4 regions of the Streptomyces sp. NPDC017676 genome follow, and region 1 is predicted to be linked to each of the others. Evidence: riboswitches for the same ligand, from Rfam matches in the RefSeq annotation. Region 1 holds a riboswitch; each other region holds the start of a gene.
What was found. A riboswitch is a leader RNA that binds a small molecule or an ion and turns the genes downstream of it on or off. The one in region 1 is predicted to bind cyclic di-AMP.
Positions count from the first base shown of each region.

Region 2: it holds a riboswitch for cyclic di-AMP, as region 1 does, so the genes downstream of both, ACH4LD_RS22270 (M23 family metallopeptidase) here and ACH4LD_RS10150 (peptidoglycan DD-metalloendopeptidase family protein) in region 1, are expected to answer to the same signal.
Region 3: it holds a riboswitch for cyclic di-AMP, as region 1 does, so the genes downstream of both, ACH4LD_RS24470 (transglycosylase SLT domain-containing protein) here and ACH4LD_RS10150 (peptidoglycan DD-metalloendopeptidase family protein) in region 1, are expected to answer to the same signal.
Region 4: it holds a riboswitch for cyclic di-AMP, as region 1 does, so the genes downstream of both, ACH4LD_RS04750 (M23 family metallopeptidase) here and ACH4LD_RS10150 (peptidoglycan DD-metalloendopeptidase family protein) in region 1, are expected to answer to the same signal.

Region 1 covers NZ_JBIRJA010000004.1:20,629-24,773, forward strand. The annotation lists gene ACH4LD_RS10145 (alpha-galactosidase) at 1-1,152, shown strand, start outside; cyclic di-AMP (ydaO/yuaA leader) riboswitch at 1,423-1,615, shown strand; gene ACH4LD_RS10150 (peptidoglycan DD-metalloendopeptidase family protein) at 1,621-2,532, shown strand; gene ACH4LD_RS10155 (SGNH/GDSL hydrolase family protein) at 2,759-3,544, shown strand; gene ACH4LD_RS10160 (AraC family transcriptional regulator N-terminal domain-containing protein) at 3,639-4,145, opposite strand, start outside.
Region 2 covers NZ_JBIRJA010000009.1:396,717-400,861, forward strand. The annotation lists gene ACH4LD_RS22255 (dihydrofolate reductase family protein) at 1-396, shown strand, start outside; tRNA gene ACH4LD_RS22260 (tRNA-Met) at 548-621, opposite strand; gene ACH4LD_RS22265 (PP2C family protein-serine/threonine phosphatase) at 746-1,927, shown strand; cyclic di-AMP (ydaO/yuaA leader) riboswitch at 2,170-2,335, shown strand; gene ACH4LD_RS22270 (M23 family metallopeptidase) at 2,347-3,384, shown strand; gene ACH4LD_RS22275 (aldo/keto reductase) at 3,481-4,145, shown strand, end outside.
Region 3 covers NZ_JBIRJA010000011.1:89,319-93,463, reverse strand. The annotation lists gene ACH4LD_RS24480 (outer membrane lipoprotein carrier protein LolA) at 1-196, opposite strand, end outside; gene ACH4LD_RS24475 (polyprenyl synthetase family protein) at 452-1,462, opposite strand; cyclic di-AMP (ydaO/yuaA leader) riboswitch at 2,006-2,187, shown strand; gene ACH4LD_RS24470 (transglycosylase SLT domain-containing protein) at 2,192-2,680, shown strand; gene ACH4LD_RS24465 (HAD family hydrolase) at 2,721-3,533, opposite strand; gene fahA (fumarylacetoacetase) at 3,744-4,145, shown strand, end outside.
Region 4 covers NZ_JBIRJA010000002.1:77,612-81,756, reverse strand. The annotation lists gene ACH4LD_RS04755 (GntR family transcriptional regulator) at 199-885, opposite strand; gene ACH4LD_RS04750 (M23 family metallopeptidase) at 1,084-1,839, opposite strand; cyclic di-AMP (ydaO/yuaA leader) riboswitch at 1,852-2,013, opposite strand; gene ACH4LD_RS04745 (M16 family metallopeptidase) at 2,250-3,638, opposite strand; gene ACH4LD_RS04740 (M16 family metallopeptidase) at 3,635-4,145, opposite strand, start outside.

The DNA of each region.
Region 1 (4,145 bases):
TTCGACATCTCCGAGGAGCAGCAGCTCGCGCTCGCCCGCCGGGCCGCCGAGATCGGGATCGAGCTGTTCGTCGTCGACGACGGCTGGTTCGGCACCCGCACCAGCGACCGCGCCGGCCTCGGCGACTGGACGCCCAACCCCGACCGCTTCCCGCACGGACTCAAGCCGCTCGCCGACCAGGTGCACGGGCTCGGCATGCAGTTCGGCATCTGGGTCGAGCCCGAGATGGTCAACCCGGACAGCGACCTGTACCGGGCCCACCCGGACTGGGTGCAGTACCAGCCGGGACGCAAGCGGACGGAGCTGCGCAACCAGCTCGTTCTCAACCTCGCGCGCGAGGACGTCCAGGAGTACCTGTGGGAGCAGTTGGACACCCTGCTGTCCAGCGCCCCCATCGACTATGTGAAGTGGGACTTCAACCGCTGCTTCACCGACGCCGGCTGGCCCGGGGAGCCGTACCCGCAGCGCCTGTGGGTGGACCACGTCCGCGCCCTGTACGCCCTGCTGGACCGGCTGCGGGCCGCGCACCCCGGGGTCGCCTTCGAGTCCTGCTCGGGCGGCGGCGGCCGGATCGACCTGGGCGTGCTCGGCCGCACCGACCAGGTGTGGACCTCCGACAACACCGACCCGCTGGACCGGCTCGCCATCCAGCACGGCTTCACGCACATCCATCCCGCGCGCGTGATGGCGGCCTGGGTCACCGACAGCCCGAACACCCAGCTCAACGGGCGGGTCAGCTCGCTGCGCTTCCGGTTCGTCAGCGCCATGGCGGGCGTGCTCGGGGTCGGCGGCGACCTGACGGAGTGGAGCGCACAGGAGCTGGCGGAGGCCCGGCGGTGGGTGGAGCTGTACAAGGAGATCCGCCCGGTCGTGCAGCACGGAGAGCTGTACCGGCTGCGGCCTCCGGCAGGAGGTCTGAGCGCCGTGCAGTACGTCCGGGGGGAGGAGACCGTCGTCCTCGCCTGGCTGCAGGCCCAGAGCTACGGCGAGCCGGTGCCGGCGGTGCGGCTGCGCGGGCTCGACCCGACGGCATCGTACGAATGCCGCGAAACGGGCGAAGTGCACCGAGGTGCCGTACTGCTGCACCACGGGCTGCGCACCGGACTCAAGGGCGACCTGGATGCGACGGTCATCCGACTGCGCCGCATCTGACTTTTCTGTCCGCATTGGTGCCTTCATTCCAACTCGCCGCGGAATGAGGGCCCCTGCGGAAGTGGCGCGTGAGGAGGGTCATATCCGTGACCGTCCGTCGCGCGTCATGTCCACGTAATTCCGTTTCTGTAAAACCGAATTGGAAGAGAGAAGGGGGCGGGAATTCACGGTCGGTGACCGTGGATTCCCGTATCCGATCATCCGGAACCGGAACAACGGGAACCGACTGCTTGTTTCCGCGCGTCCTGCTCGCTTACGTTCGCCACCGACCCGGGCGGAACGCCGAATCCTGCCGCCGTCCGGACTCCCCACACATGACCCGCGTCGGCAGGAGCGGGGGACCCACCAGGTACGACGGCCTGTCCGGTCTCCGCGACAGGCCAGGGGTGCAGCCGTGCCGCGCACGGCCGGGCAGCTCCAGCCCGAACCCGACAGCTCACCTCGCAGGCGCCGGAGAGGAATTGCGCCATGCCTGCCAAGGGTAAGCACCGACGTCCCAAGACCCCGCGTTTTTCCCGCTCCCTCGCCGTCGCCGGAACCGGTGGCGCCGCCCTGGCCCTGCCCCTCCTCGGGGCCACCGGAGCCCATGCCGCGACCCCCGCGCGGTCCGCCCCCGGAACGGCCGTACACCACCTTCACGACGCGGTGGAGAAGACCGCCGCGCAGCAGGACGCGGGCGTGCGCACCTACACCGTGCGCAGCGGCGACTGCCTCGCGACGATCGCCCGGGACCAGCACGTCAGCGGCGGCTGGCAGCGGCTCTACGACGACAACCGGCAGGCCGTCGGCGCCGACCCCGGCCTCATCCACCCGGGCCTGAAGCTCAGCATCGGCGGGAAGGCCGCGCCGGCCACCGCGCAGCCGGCGACCCCCGAGTCCACCGGGCCGGCGGCCCCGAAGCGCACGGACTCCGCCGCGCCGGAGGCCGCCCGGCAGGCCGCGCCGAAGCCCGCCGCCCAGCCGGCCTCCGCCGGTTACACCCTCCCGGTGGCCGGGGCCACCGTCGGCACCGGCTACCACGTCGCCGGCAGCATGTGGTCCAGCGGCTACCACACCGGCGTCGACTTCGTCGTCCCGGCCGGCACCCCCCTCAAGGCCGTCGCCGCGGGCACCGTCGTCTCCGCGGGCTGGGGCGGCGCGTACGGCAACCAGGTCGTCATCAAGCTGAGCGACGGCTACTACGCCCAGTACGGCCACCTCTCCCAGCTGTCCGTCTCCGCCGGCCAGACCGTGACCGCCGGTCAGCAGATCGGCCTGTCCGGCGCCACCGGCAACGTCACCGGCCCGCACCTGCACTTCGAGATCCGCACCACGCCGGACTACGGCTCGGACGTCGACCCGGTCGCCTACCTCCGCTCGCACGGTGTCGCCGTCGGCTGACGCCGCCCCCCTCGCACCACCTGCCCGCCACGCTGCCGAAGGCCGGACCCACGATCCCCGGGTCCGGCCTTCGGTGTACCGTGCAGCTTCTATTCCTGGCTTTGCGAACTATTTAAGAGTGGCTCATCTCACCATTCGTCAAGCCCTGCTTACGGTCGCGTAGGTCACATCCGAAGGTGAATCATGGTCCGACGTGGCAGACGATTCGAAGAGTGACAGCAGATCAGTGATCGGGTCGTACGTGGCGGTGGGGGACAGCTTCACCGAGGGCGTCGGCGACCCCGGCCCCGACGGGGCGTTCGTGGGCTGGGCCGACCGGTTCGCGGTGCTCCTCGCCGACCGGCGTCCCGAGGGCGACTTCCAGTACACCAACCTCGCCGTGCGCGGAAAGCTGCTGGACCAGATCGTGGCCGACCAGGTGCCCCAGGCCCTCGCCCTGGCCCCGGACCTGGTCTCCTTCTGCGCGGGCGGCAACGACATCATCCGCCCCGGCACCGACCCCGACGAGGTGGCCGAGCGCTTCGAACGCGCCGTGGCCCGGCTGACGGAGGCCGCCGGCACCGTGATGGTGACGACCGGTTTCGACACCCGGGGCGTCCCCGTCCTCAAGCATCTCCGCGGCAAGATCGCCACCTACAACGGGCATGTCCGTGCCATCGCCGACCGGTACGGCTGCCCCGTCCTCGACCTGTGGTCCCTCAAGTCCGTGCAGGACCGCAGGGCCTGGGACAACGACCGGCTGCACCTCTCGCCCGAGGGGCACACGCGCGTGGCGCTGCGCGCGGGACAGGCCCTGGGCCTGGACGTCCCGGCCGACCCGGAGCAGCCGTGGCCGCCGCTGCCGCCCCGGGGCACGCTGGAGGTCCGCCGCGACGACGTCCAGTGGGCCCGGGAGTACCTCGTCCCCTGGATCGGCCGACGGCTGCGCGGTGAGTCCTCGGGCGACCACGTGACCGCCAAGGGCACCCTGTCGCCGGACGACATCAAGATGCGGATCGCTTCGGTGGCCTGACCCCGCCGACCCGCCACCCGCCACGGCCCGTGCCGGCACCACCGGCGCGGGCCCCGCCGTTCCGGGGCGGAACGCCCCCCCGTGGTCCGGCCGCTCAGGGCAGCACGCCCACGGGGGTGCGTACGACGGTCCGCAGGCGGGCCGCGTCCTGGCTGGGGGGCGTGCCGAACTGGCGGCGGTACTCCCGGCTGAACTGCGACGGGCTGTCGTAGCCGACGCGCCGGCCGACCCCCGTGACGTCACCCGGGTGGGTGGCGAGGAGCAGCCGGGCCTCCTGGAGCCGGATCTGCTTCTGGAACCGGATGGGGCTCATCGCGGTCACGGCCTGGAAGTTGCGGTAGAACGCGGAGACGCTCATGCCGGACATGCGTGCCAGGTCCTCCACCCGGAACGGCTCCGCGTAGTGCTCGCGGATCCAGCGCACGGCCCGGGAGATGTGGCTGAGGCCGCTGTCGGCCAGGCCGAGCTGGCGCACCGTCGCCCCCTGGTCGCCGGTGATCAGGCGCCACAGGATCTCGCGCTTGACCAGCGGAGCCAGTACGGCCCGGTCGCGGGGCTCGTCGAGCAGGCGCAGCAACCGGACGACCGCGTCCAGCAGCGC
Region 2 (4,145 bases), on a different contig from region 1:
TGTCCGCCGTCGGAGACGGCGTTCAGCGTCGGCGCGGTGGTGGTGGCCGCCGACGGCACGGAGCTGGCGCGGGGATACTCCCGTGAGGGTGCCGATCCGGTGGTGCACGCGGAGGAGGCGGCGCTCGCGAAGATCGATCCCGCCGACGCGCGGCTCGCCGGCGCCACGGTGTACAGCAGCCTGGAGCCCTGTGCCCGGCGTGCGTCCCGGCCGGCTCCCTGCGCCGAGCTGATTCTCCGGGCCGGGGTGCGGAGGGTGGTCACCGCGTGGCGTGAGCCGGACACGTTCGTGGCGGGGGCCGACGGAAGCGGGGTTCTGGTCGTCGGGGGCGCGCAGGTCGTCGTGCTTCCCGAGCTGGAGGAGCTCGCCAAGGCGCCGAACGCCCACTTGCTGTGAGCGCCCGCCCGTCCGCCGGCGGAGCCTGGTGGGCGGGCGCGGGTGCGTTGTGGCTGGTCGCGCGGTTCCCCGCGCCCTGACGGGGCACGGCGGCGGGCCGGAAACGACTCAGGGCCCGGAATCCGCTGGATTCCGGGCCCTGAGTCTTCAGTAGCGGGGACAGGATTTGAACCTGCGACCTCTGGGTTATGAGCCCAGCGAGCTACCGAGCTGCTCCACCCCGCGTCGTTGTGACTCCAGTGTACGCCATGCGCGGGACCGCTCGCACACCCCTTTCGGCCCACACCGGTCGCCGCCCGCCCCGGGGCCGGGAAACCTGGAGGTACGTCGGACAACCGGGAGACACGCGGTGCGCCCTGGAAAGGTGGAGGAGAGCCCGTACGCCAGGGCGGGCGGCCGGCTCCCCGGCGACCCCGTGCCCGACCCGGGCCTCGGCGACGAACCGGTGCCGGTGCGTGCCCGCCGCCGTCCGAGCCCCCGTGCCCTGGCCCGCGCCCTGCCCGCCCTCCTCCTCGTCTGCGGTGTCCTGTACGGCCTGCTCGCCCCGGACGACTTCACGGCCGTCCCGTTCTTCACCGCGGCCCCGCTGGCCGCCGCACCCTTGTCGGCGCTGCGCACCACCGTCCTGACCGGCCTCGCCTCCCTCGCCGCCGCCTACGCCGTGCACACCGACGCCGGGGTCCACCCGGCCGTGGGCACCCTCACCGACGTGGTCACCGTCGCGACGGTCGCCCTGCTGGCCGTCGCCATCAACCGGGTGGTCCGCCGGGGCGACCGGCGGCTCGCCTCCGCCCGGGAGATCGCCGAGGCCGCCCAGCGGGCCGTCCTGCCGGAGCCGGACGAGCGGATCGGCGGCTACGAGATCGCCGCGTGCTACGAGGCCGCACGGCAGGACGCGTTCATCGGCGGCGACCTGTACGCGGTGCAGGACAGCCCGCACGGCGTCCGGCTGGTCGTCGGGGACGTGCGCGGCAAGGGCATGGGCGCGGTCGCCGCGGTGGCCGTGGTGATCGGCGCGTTCCGGGAGGCGGCCGAGCAGGAGGCCACGCTGGAGGCGGTCGCCGAGCGGCTGGAGCGGGCGCTGGCCCGCGAGGGCACCCGGCGCGACGGGATCGACGCCTTCGAGGGGTTCACCACCGCGGTCCTCGCCGAACTCCCGCACGGCGACGGCGTCGTACGGATCGTCAACCGCGGTCATCCGCCACCGCTGCTGCTGCACGCCGACGGCACCCTGCGCGCGCTGGTCCCCGCGGAGCCCGCGCTGCCGCTCGGCATGGGCGATCTCGGCCTGTGGCCGGACCGGGCCACCGAGACCGCCTTCCCGAGCGGCGCGACCCTGCTCTTCCACACCGACGGCCTGTCCGAGGCCCGGGACGCCCACGGCCGGTTCTACGACCCCGAACGGCGGCTCGCGGGGCGCACCTTCCCCGGCCCGGCCGCGCTGGTCGGCCGGCTCGCCGAGGAGGCGCGCCGGCACTCCGGGGGCGGCATGACCGACGACATGGCGCTGCTCGCCGTACGCCGGTCCTGAGCGTCACCGAAGGTGACCGGGCGAGCGCCGTGCGCATAACATCTGAGTCACCATCAAAACCAAAAGTGACTGCTGAACGGAGCCGATGCCCGGTCAACTCGCCCGTTTTGCCGGTGTAGTGGCCGATAACTCCGCCGGTAAAGACGTGACTGATCAAGCCGAACGGCTTGGAAAGTGACTGGCAGGTCTATTAACGTTCGATAACGCAGCGCGGTCGTCACAGCCGTCACAAGAGGCGGCTCCGTGCGCACGCGCCGAATCCCGCGAGGGAGCCGGGGAACCACCACCCTGGGGTGAATCACGCGGATGCCGCCGTGAACTCACGGAGTCCACGACCGGTATACGCGCGTAGGAGACCTTCCTGCTCCGAACCCGTCAGCTAACCCGGTAGGCGAAAGGAAGGAAAGGAGTACGCCCGCGTGGCGTCCAACCGGTCTGTCCCAGAAGCCCCGTTCATACCGGCACAGCGCGAGCCCGAGACCTTCGGGTACGGCGCCTACCACGCCGAGGAGGGCCCCTGGGAGGAGTGGAACCCCACCGAGGAGTCCGTCGCCCCGGTGCGCGGCCGGCATCGCGTCGCCAAGCAGCGCGGCGGCTTCGCGCGCAGCTCCACCGTCCTGGGCGTCGGCGTCATGGCCGCGGTCGGCGCGGGCGGCATGGCCAGCGCCAACACCGGCAAGCCGCCGGTCTCCATCTCCCTGCCGGACCTGCCCTCGGTCGGCTCCCTCTTCCACGACGACTCCGCCGACCCGCAGCCGGCCGAGGCCGCCACGGCCACGCTGAGCACCGTCGGCGTGACCACGGCCGCCGGCGAGGACAGCGCCGACGCGGGCGAGGCGCTGCGCAACCGGATCATGGCCCAGGCCGAGCAGCAGCAGGGCCAGGCCGAGAGCAAGGCCACCGCCGCCGCGGTCGCCGCCGCCGAGAAGCAGAGCGCCGACGCCGCCGCCCAGGCCGAGAAGGAGGCCGCCGCCAAGGCCGCCGAGGCCAAGGAGAAGGCGGAGGCCGCCGCCGCGAAGAAGGCCGAGGAGGAGCGACTGGCGAAGCTGGCCGCGCAGTACACGCTGCCCACCTCCTCGTACACGATCACCTCGACCTTCGGCCAGGCCGGCGGGATGTGGTCCTCCGGCTACCACACCGGCCTCGACTTCGCCGCCCCCACCGGCACCCTGATCAAGGCGGTGCACAGCGGCACGATCACCGAGGCGGGCTGGGCCGGCTCCTACGGCTACCGCACGATCCTCACCCTGGACGACGGCACCGAGCTGTGGTTCTGCCACCAGTCCTCGATCAGCGTCTCCGTCGGCCAGAAGGTCACCACCGGCGAGGTCATCGGCCGCGTCGGCGCCACCGGCAACGTCACCGGGCCGCACGTCCACATGGAGGTCCACCCCCACGGGCAGGCCACCGGCATCGACCCGATGGCGTGGCTGCGCGACAAGGGCCTCAACCCCTGACGGTCCCGTCCCGCGCGGGAACCTCTGCGGGAACTTGGCGAGAACTCCGCCCCGGCGGTGGGATGCGATCACCCACCGCCGGTGTTGACATGACGTATGACGTCACTTCGTAAACTCGGTTCCTCCGACCTTGAGGTCTTCCCGCTCTCCCTGGGCGGCAACGTCTTCGGCTGGACCGCCGACGAACAGACCTCCTTCGCCGTCCTCGACGCCTACACCGCCGCGGGCGGCAATTTCATCGACACCGCCGACTCCTACTCCGCCTGGATCGAGGGCAACCAGGGCGGCGAGTCGGAGACGATCATCGGCAAGTGGGTCAAGGCCCGCGGCAACCGCTCCGAGGTCGTGATCGCCACCAAGGTCAGCCAGCACCCGGAGTACCAGGGCCTGTCCGCCGCCAACATCAAGGCCGCCGCCGACGCCTCCCTGCGCCGCCTGGGCACCGACCACATCGACCTCTACTACACCCACTTCGACAAGCCCGAGGTGCCGGTCGAGGAGATCATCGGCGCGCTGGACGAGCTGGTGAAGGCCGGGAAGGTGCGACACATCGCCGCCTCCAACATCAGCCCCGAGCGGCTGCGGGCCTCGCTCGACTTCTCCGACCGCGAGGGCCTCGCCCGCTACGTCGCCCTCCAGCCGCACTACAACCTGGTCTCCCGGGACACCTACGAGGGCCCGCTGCAGGACCTCGTCGCCCGCGAGGGCCTGTCCGCCGTCCCGTACTTCTCCCTCGCCTCGGGCTTCCTCACCGGCAAGTA
Region 3 (4,145 bases), on a different contig from region 1:
CGATGAGCTGCTGTGCGCTGATCTTCGGCAGGTCGGGGTCACCGGAGTCGGCGAGCGCCGGGACCAGCCCGATCGTGGCCGCCGCCACCCCCACCACCGCGACCGGCACGGCGTACCGGGCGGCCTTGCGCCGGCCGGAGCGCGGGTGCTCGTCCTGCGCGGCGCCCACTGCGTCGTCGGATTCGTACGGTGCCATGTGTGCCTTACCTCCGTCGTCGGCGGCGGCTGTCCTCACGCTGGTCCGCTGGTCCACCCTGAGCCGCCATTCTCACCCGAAACGGTGAGGAGTGGTGATTTCCGTGGTGTCCATCTGACCAAATCGGCCGTGAACAAGCGTCAGACCTCGGAGGCAACTCCGTCTACACCTGCGGTATGACACCCGGCGGCCGTTTCTCCACCCGACCCGTAGGGGTCGGTCGGACGCCGGGGCCCGTACGGGTGACCGGCCGGGTCAGCCCGCGCGGTGCACGACCGCGTCGCACAGCTCGATCAGCGCCGCCTTGGCATCGCACTCGCGCAGCGGGGCGAGCGCGGCCCGCGCCTCCTCCGCGTACCGCACGGTGTCCCGCCGGGCCTGCTCCAGCGCGGGGTGCGCGCGCAGCGCGGCCAGCGCCTCGGCGTGCCGGGCGTCGTCGCTGAGGTCGGAGTCCAGCAGCTCGCACAGCGCGACGTCCTCCGCCAGCCCCAGCCGGGCGGCCCGCTCGCGCAGCCGGAGCACCGGCAGGGTCGGGATTCCCTCACGCAGGTCGGTGCCCGGGGTCTTGCCGGACTCGTGGGAGTCCGAGGCGATGTCCAGGACGTCGTCCGCGAGCTGGAAGGCGACGCCGAGCCGTTCGCCGTACTGGGTGAGGACGTCGACGACCGTCTCGTCCGCGCCGGACATCATCGCGCCGAACCGGCACGACACCGCCACCAGGGAGCCCGTCTTGCCGGCCAGCACGTCCAGATAGTGCTCGACCGGGTCTCGGCCGTCCGAGGGACCCGCGGTCTCCAGGATCTGCCCGGTGACGAGCCGTTCGAACGCGAGTGCCTGCACCCGGACCGCCTCGGGACCGAGGTCGGCGAGGATCTGGGAGGCACGGGCGAAGAGGAAGTCGCCGGTGAGGACCGCGACGGAGTTGCCCCAGCGGGTGTTGGCGCTGTCCACGCCACGCCGTACGGCCGCCTCGTCCATGACGTCGTCGTGGTACAGCGTGGCCAGATGGGTCAGCTCCACGACGACGGCGGAGGGCACCACGCCCGGCGCGTAGGGGTCGCCGAACTGGGCGGCGAGCATCACGAGGAGTGGCCGGAACCGCTTCCCGCCCGCCCGTACGAGGTGCTGCGCCGCCCCCGTGATGAACGGGACCTCGCTCTTGGTGGCTTCGAGCAAGCCTTCCTCGACAGCCGCCAATCCGGCCTGGACATCGGCTTCCAGAGCCTGGTCCCGCACGCTCAGCCCGAACGGCCCGACGACGGTCACGAGGGGTCTCCTGTCTGCTGGTGTCTGCTGGCGATTACACGGTTTGTCGATAGGTCGCTGCCATCACTCAAGTCAGCGTATCCGGTCCTCTTTCGATCACCGATAGCGCCCACCGGTCCAGCCTGGGCGATACCGGATCATGACCGGCATGGTTTTGATCACACAGTGTGAGCGGATTTTTATCCATATAAGAGTAATCCGGACACTGCACCCTCGCCTCGGCAACCACGCTCCTCATATGCCGGGTTCCACCATCACCCCGACTTCAGACGCGAATCCCTCTAATCCCCCATGTCCGACTTAAAACTGTTTGCTATTTCGTGAGTTGGGTCACGCGCCCGGTCGGCCCGCCCCCTCGGCCCGACCCTCGTGAGTCCTTGTCCCGTCGGCGAGTTGAGGATTGGCAACCGCAAAGGATCAAGCACCTCATACGGCGTCGATCAAGGTCAAATCGCACGTTGTATGACTCCGACCCTTGTTCCCGACATGTGCTCTCGCATACGTTCCGGGCCGTCGGGCGGACGCCGAATCCTGCCGCCGCCCGCATACCCATCGACGAACTCACTCGTACGGCAGGAGCGGGGGACCCAGGTAAGCCGCCGGTCCGGAACGGCACACGCCGCGCCGGGACGGCTAGGGGTGAAGCCATGCCTCCGTCAGGAGCACGGCCGGGCACCTCCCCGCCCGAACCCGACAGCTCACCTCGCAGGCGCCGGAGAGGAACGCCCCATGTCTGCTGTCGCCCAGCCCCGCCGTACCCGGAACAGCCGCCTCGTCCGCGCGCTCACCGCCGCCGGCACCGGCGCCGCCGTCCTCGCCCTGCCGCTCATCGGCGCGACCGGCGCCTCCGCGGCCCCCAGCACCGCCACCACGGCGGCCACCACCCCCGCCGGCTACCCGGACAACCTCGACGGCTGGATCCGCGAGTCGCTGGCGATCATGGCCGAGAAGCACATCCCGGGCACCTACAACGGCATCTACCGCAACATCATCCGCGAGTCCTCGGGCAACCCGAAGGCCATCAACCTCTGGGACTCCAACGCCGCCAAGGGCATCCCCTCCAAGGGCCTGCTCCAGGTCATCGACCCGACCTTCAACGCGTACCACGTGGCCGGAACGTCCTTCGACATCTACGACCCGGTCGCCAACATCACCGCCGCCTGCAACTACGCGGCCGCCCGGTACGGGTCCATCGACAACGTGTTCGGCGCCTACTGACCGGCACCGGCGGCCGGGCCGGGCGCTCCTGATACTCCGGTCAGCCGGCCGGGAAGAGTCCTTCGAGGACGACGGCGACGCCGTCGTCCTCGTTCGACAAGGTGACCTCGTCGGCCACCGCCTTGAGTTCCGGATGCGCGTTGGCCATGGCGACACCGCGCCCGGCCCAGTCGAACATCGGGATGTCGTTGGGCATGTCGCCGAACGCGAGGGCCCGTTCGGCGGCGATCCCGAGCCGTTCGGCGGCGAGCGCCAGCCCGGTCGCCTTCGTCACCCCGCACGGCTGGAGCTCCACCGTGCCCGGCCCCGACATGGTGACCGTCGCGAGGGAGCCCACCGCCGCGCGGGCCACGGCCGCCAACTCGTCGTCGGACAGAGTGCCGTGCCGCAGCAACACCTTGCTGATGGGCGCGCACCACAGGTCGTCCCGCCGGCCGACCCGCACCGCGGGCAGCGTCGGGTGGGGCATCCGATAGCCGGGCTCGATGAGCGTGAGCCCGTCCACGCCGTCCTGGTCGACCGCCGCGTAGACCTGCCCCACCTCCGCCTCGATCTTGCCGAGCGCCGTCTCGGCCAGCTCCCGGTCCAGCCGGACCGACCACAGCAGACGGCCGGTCGCGGCGTCGTAGACCTGGGCCCCCTGCCCGCACACCGCGAGCCCGGCGCACCCGAGGTCCGCGAGCAGCGGCCGCACCCGCGGGGCCGGGCGGCCCGTCACCACCAGGTGCCGGGCGCCGGCCCGCGCCACCCGCGCGAGCGCGGCGAGGGACCGGTCCGAGACGGTGTCGTCGCCGCGCAGCAGCGTCCCGTCCAGGTCAGTGGCGATCAGTGCATATGCCGGGGTGGGTGCCATGATCAGAGAATACGGACAGCACGCCCCGCCGACTCACCTGTCATTTCCCGCACTTACGTGCCGTCCCCGCCCAACCGCTCGCCGCGGACGGCGCGATGGGCGCTGCCCGGTGAGGCACTGCCCAAGACACGCTGCTCAGCCGTAACGTGTGGCCCGACCACATGGAACGCAGTGCCATGCATGGCCCGGATGAGAGTGAGGCAGCACCCCATGCCCCCCTTCGACGTCCCCGAGGGCGACCCCTTCGGTCCGTACAACCTTCCCTACGGCGTGTTCTCGCCCTCCGGCAGCACGGAGCGGAGGATCGGCGTCCGGCTCGGGAACCACGTCCTCGACGCGGGCGCCGCGGCCGCCGCGCTGGGCTCGCCGCACCAGCCGCTGCTCGCCCGGCCCACCCTCAACCCGCTGCTGGCCGCCGGCCGCGCCACCTGGTCGGACGTACGGCGCGCCCTCACGTCCTGGGTCACGGACCCGGCGCACCGCGCGACCGTCGAGCCGCTGTTCCACCCCCTGTCCGAGGTGACCCTGCACCTGCCCTTCGAGGTCGCGGACTACGTCGACTTCTACGCCTCGGAGAACCACGCCCGCAACGTCGGCCAGATCTTCCGCCCC
Region 4 (4,145 bases), on a different contig from region 1:
ACCGCACAGAGCGCCGGAGCCGCGTTCGCCTTTCGGGGCGGCGCGGCTTCGCCGTATCCGGACGCACGCGGCCCGGCGTGCCGTGGATTTACCGCCCGCCGGCGCCCGGCGAACTCCGGGGAATTTCGGCACGAGTGAATTCGGGCAGCAGGAAATACGCCGCCCGGAAATACCTCTTCTTTGTATACGGTGCGCTTGTTAATGCCGCGGGCCCGACATGTTTACGGCATGTTGCGAAGTCCTCACCCGCTCCGCGGCGGGAGAAAACCGCAACCGGTGCGCGCCCGTCCCACGCTCGGCGTGCAGGGCCGTGAGCGCCCGCGCGCGCTCCGCGTCGCCGCGCGCCACCGCGTCCACGATGGCACCGTGCTCCGCCCAGGACTCCACCGGGCCGGTCGGTGCCTCCACCGTGTACATCCAGGCGATCTTGTGCCGCAACTGGGTGAGCATCGAGGTCAGCGAGGTGCTGCCGGAGGCCTGGGCGAGCGTCTCGTGGAACCAGCCGCCCAACGAACGCAGGTCCTCGTTGCTGCCCCTGCGGGCCCGCTCCTGGCCCAGCCGGACCAGACCGCGCAGCACCTTCAGATGCGCCTCGGTGCGCCGCTGGGCGGCCCTGGCGGCGCCCAGCGGCTCCAGCAGCGTCCGCATCTCCAGCAGGTCGGCGGCCTCCTGCTCGGTCGGCTCGGCCACGCACGCGCCCGCGTGCCGGCGCGTCACCACGAAGCCCTCGGCCTCCAGGGTGCGCAGGGCCTCGCGCACGGGGACGCGCGAGACGCCGTAGCGGCGGGCCAGGACCTCCTCGGTGAGGCGGCTGCCGCGCTCGTGGACACCCGCGACGATGTCGTCCCGGATGGCCGTGCACACCGAGTGCGCCGGAATACGCATGACCGACCTCCGTCTTAATCCCCGTGAAACGTCGACGATGGACGTGTGTTCCGTGACTCTATTCCAACGAACCGGAATTTCCGACGCCGGGCCCTAATCCATGGCTATTTTTTGGACAGCGGATCCGGCGGACACCGCGGAAAACGGCGAAAGCCCCGGCTCGGTGAGCCGGGGCCTCGGACAGACGTGCGGTCGGTGTCAGACGCGCACGCCGTGCTTGCGGAGGTAGGCGACGGGGTCGACGTCCGAGCCGTACTCGGGGGTCGTGCGCGCCTCGAAGTGGAGGTGCGCGCCGGTGACGTTGCCGGTGGCACCGGACAGGCCGATCTGCTGGCCCGCGACGACCTTCTGCCCCACCGTGACCCCGATGGACGACAGGTGCCCGTACTGGGTGTACATGCCGTCGGCCATGCGGATCACGACCTGGTTGCCGTACGCGCCGCCCCAGCCCGCCGAGACGACCGTGCCGGAACCCACCGCGTGGACGGCCGTGCCGCTGGCCGCGTGGAAGTCGATGCCGGTGTGCGAACCGGAGGACCACAGGGAGCTGCTGGCCTGGTAGGCGGTGGAGACGTAGGAGTGCGCGATCGGGGCGACGAACATGTTCAGCCGCTTGCGCTCGGCCTCGCGGGCGGCCCGGGCCTCGGCGGCGCGGATCTCCTGGGCCCGCTCGGCCGCCGCCTTCACCGCGGCCTCCTCGGCCGCCTTCTGCTCGGCGGCCTCCTGCTGCGCGGCGGCCTGCGCGCCGATCTCGTCGGCGACGTCCTCGGACACGGCGACGACCGGGGTGAGGCCGGTCTGCTCCGTGGAGTTCTCGGCGGCGAGCGCCGGGGAGGCGGCGAGGGTGCCGATCACACCGGTGGTGGTGAGGGCCGCGACGCCGGCCGCCTGAACGGTGGTCCGCTTGACCCGGCCGGGCTTGCGGTGCTTCCCGGTGGCGCACATGAACGCCATGAAGTGGCTGGTCCTTTCCTTCCCTCTCGCCTACCGGGTTAGCTGACGGGTTCGGAGCAGGAAGGTCTCCTACGGGCCCCCTCGCGCATCGCGCGGGCGCCCGATTCACCCCAGGGACGGTGGGTCCCCGGCTCCCCTGGCTCGCGCCGTACGGGGACTCGGCGATGACTGTCCGGTGCCGCGGGTGCGGCGCACTGCCTGACGAACAGCCCGGACGAAGCTACGCAAGCGCGCTGTCAATCCTCAAACGCATCCCGGATTTTGTAGCGCATCCCACAGGGCAGACAGGCAACCTCCGCCCCAAAACGGGCATCTGAGGGACGAGTGGAACAACGAGGGGCCCTGACGACCCGTAGGTCGCCGGGGCCCCACGCGCGCGTGCCGTCATCCGGCCGCCACCACGGTCGCGTCTACTCGGCCGCCACCACGGTCACTTCACCGATGCCCAGCGCCTCCACCGGCGCCTTGATCTGCGAGGCGTCACCGACGAGGACGGTCACCAGGCGGTCCACCGGGAAGGCGTTCACGACGGCCGCGGTGGCCTCCACCGTGCCCGTGGCCGCCAACTGCTGGTACAGCGTCGCCTGGAAGTCGTCGGGCAGGTGCTGCTCGACCTGGTCCGCCAGCGTGCTCGCGACGGCCGCCGCGGTCTCGTACTTCAGCGGCGCCACACCGACCAGGTTCTGCACGGCGACGTCCCGCTCGGCGTCGGTCAGGCCGTCCGCCGCGACCGTGCGCAGCACCTTCCACAGGTCGTCCAGCGCCGGGCCGGTGTTCGGGGTGTCCACGGAGCCGCTGATGGCGAGCATCGCCGCGCCCGTGCCGTCCGGCGCGGACCTGAGGACCTGCCCGAAGGCCCGCACGCCGTAGGTGTAGCCCTTCTCCTCGCGCAGCACGCGGTCAAGGCGGGAGGTGAGGGTGCCGCCGAGGCAGTACGTGCCGAGCACCTGGGCGGGCCACACCCGGTCGTGCCGGTCGGGACCGATCCGGCCGATCAGCAACTGCGTCTGGACCGCGCCGGGCCGGTCCACGATCACCACACGCCCGGTGTCGTCGGCGGTCACCGGCGGCACCGGACGGGGCTCGCCCGGGGTGCCCGTCCAGGCGCCCAGGGTGTCGCCCAGCAGCGCGTCCAGGTCGGTACCGGTCAGGTCGCCGACGACGACCACAGTGGCCGTGGCAGGCCGCACATGGCGGTCGTAGAAGGCGCGGACGGCCGCCTCGTCGATCTTCTCGACCGTCTCCTCGGTGCCCTGACGCGGACGGGACATGCGCGAGGTCGCCGGGAACAGCTCCTTGGAGAGCTCCTTGGCGGCCCGGCGGGAGGGGTTGGCCAGCTCGTGCGGGATCTCGTCCAGGCGGTTGCGGACCAGCCGCTCGACCTCGCTCGCGGCGAAGGCGGGCGCGCGCAGGGCGTCGGCGAGCAGACCGAGGCCCTTGGCCAGGCGGGAGGCCGGGACCTCAAGGCTGAGCCGGACGCCGGGGTGATCGGCGTGCGCGTCGAGGGTGGCGCCCGCGCGCTCCAGTTCGGCGGCGTACTCCTCGGCGGAGTGCTTGTCAGTGCCCTCGGAGAAGGCCCGCGCCATGATCGTGGCGACGCCGTCCAGGCCGGCCGGCTCGGCGTCCAGCGGCGCGTCCAGCAGCACCTCGACGGCGACGACCTGCTGGCCCGGACGGTGGCAGCGCAGCACGGTCAGGCCGTTGTCGAGGGTGCCGCGCTCGGGCGCCGGGAACGCCCACGGCTTGGCCTCGCCGGGCCGCGGCTGGGGGTGGAAGTCCATGGTGGCGAGCTCGGTCACTTGGCCGTCTCCTCGTTCTCGGTCTCTTCGCGGCCCGCCTCTACGGTCGCTTCGTGCTCGGGGTCCTCGGGGACCCCGGCGTCCGGGGCGGCCTCCGGGGACTTCGGCTCGTACACGAGGACCGCGCGGTTGTCGGGGCGCAGGCGTGCCTCGGCGACCTCCTGGACCTCCTCCGGGGTCACCTCCAGGACGCGCTTGACCGCGGTCAGGGCGAGCTGCGGGTCGCCGAACAGGACCGCGTACCGGCACAGTTCGTCGGCGCGGCCGGCGACCGTGCCGAGCCGGTCCAGCCACTCGCGCTCCAGCTGGGCCTGGGCGCGCTCCATCTCCTCGGGCGTGGGGCCCTCCGCGGCGAAGCGGGCCAGCTCCTCGTCGATGGCGGCCTCGATGACCGGCACCTCGACGTCACCGGAGGTCTTCACGTCCAGCCAGCCCATGGACGGCGCGCCGGCCAGGCGCAGCAGGCCGAAGCCGGCCGCGACGGCCGTCCGGTCCCGGCGCACCAGC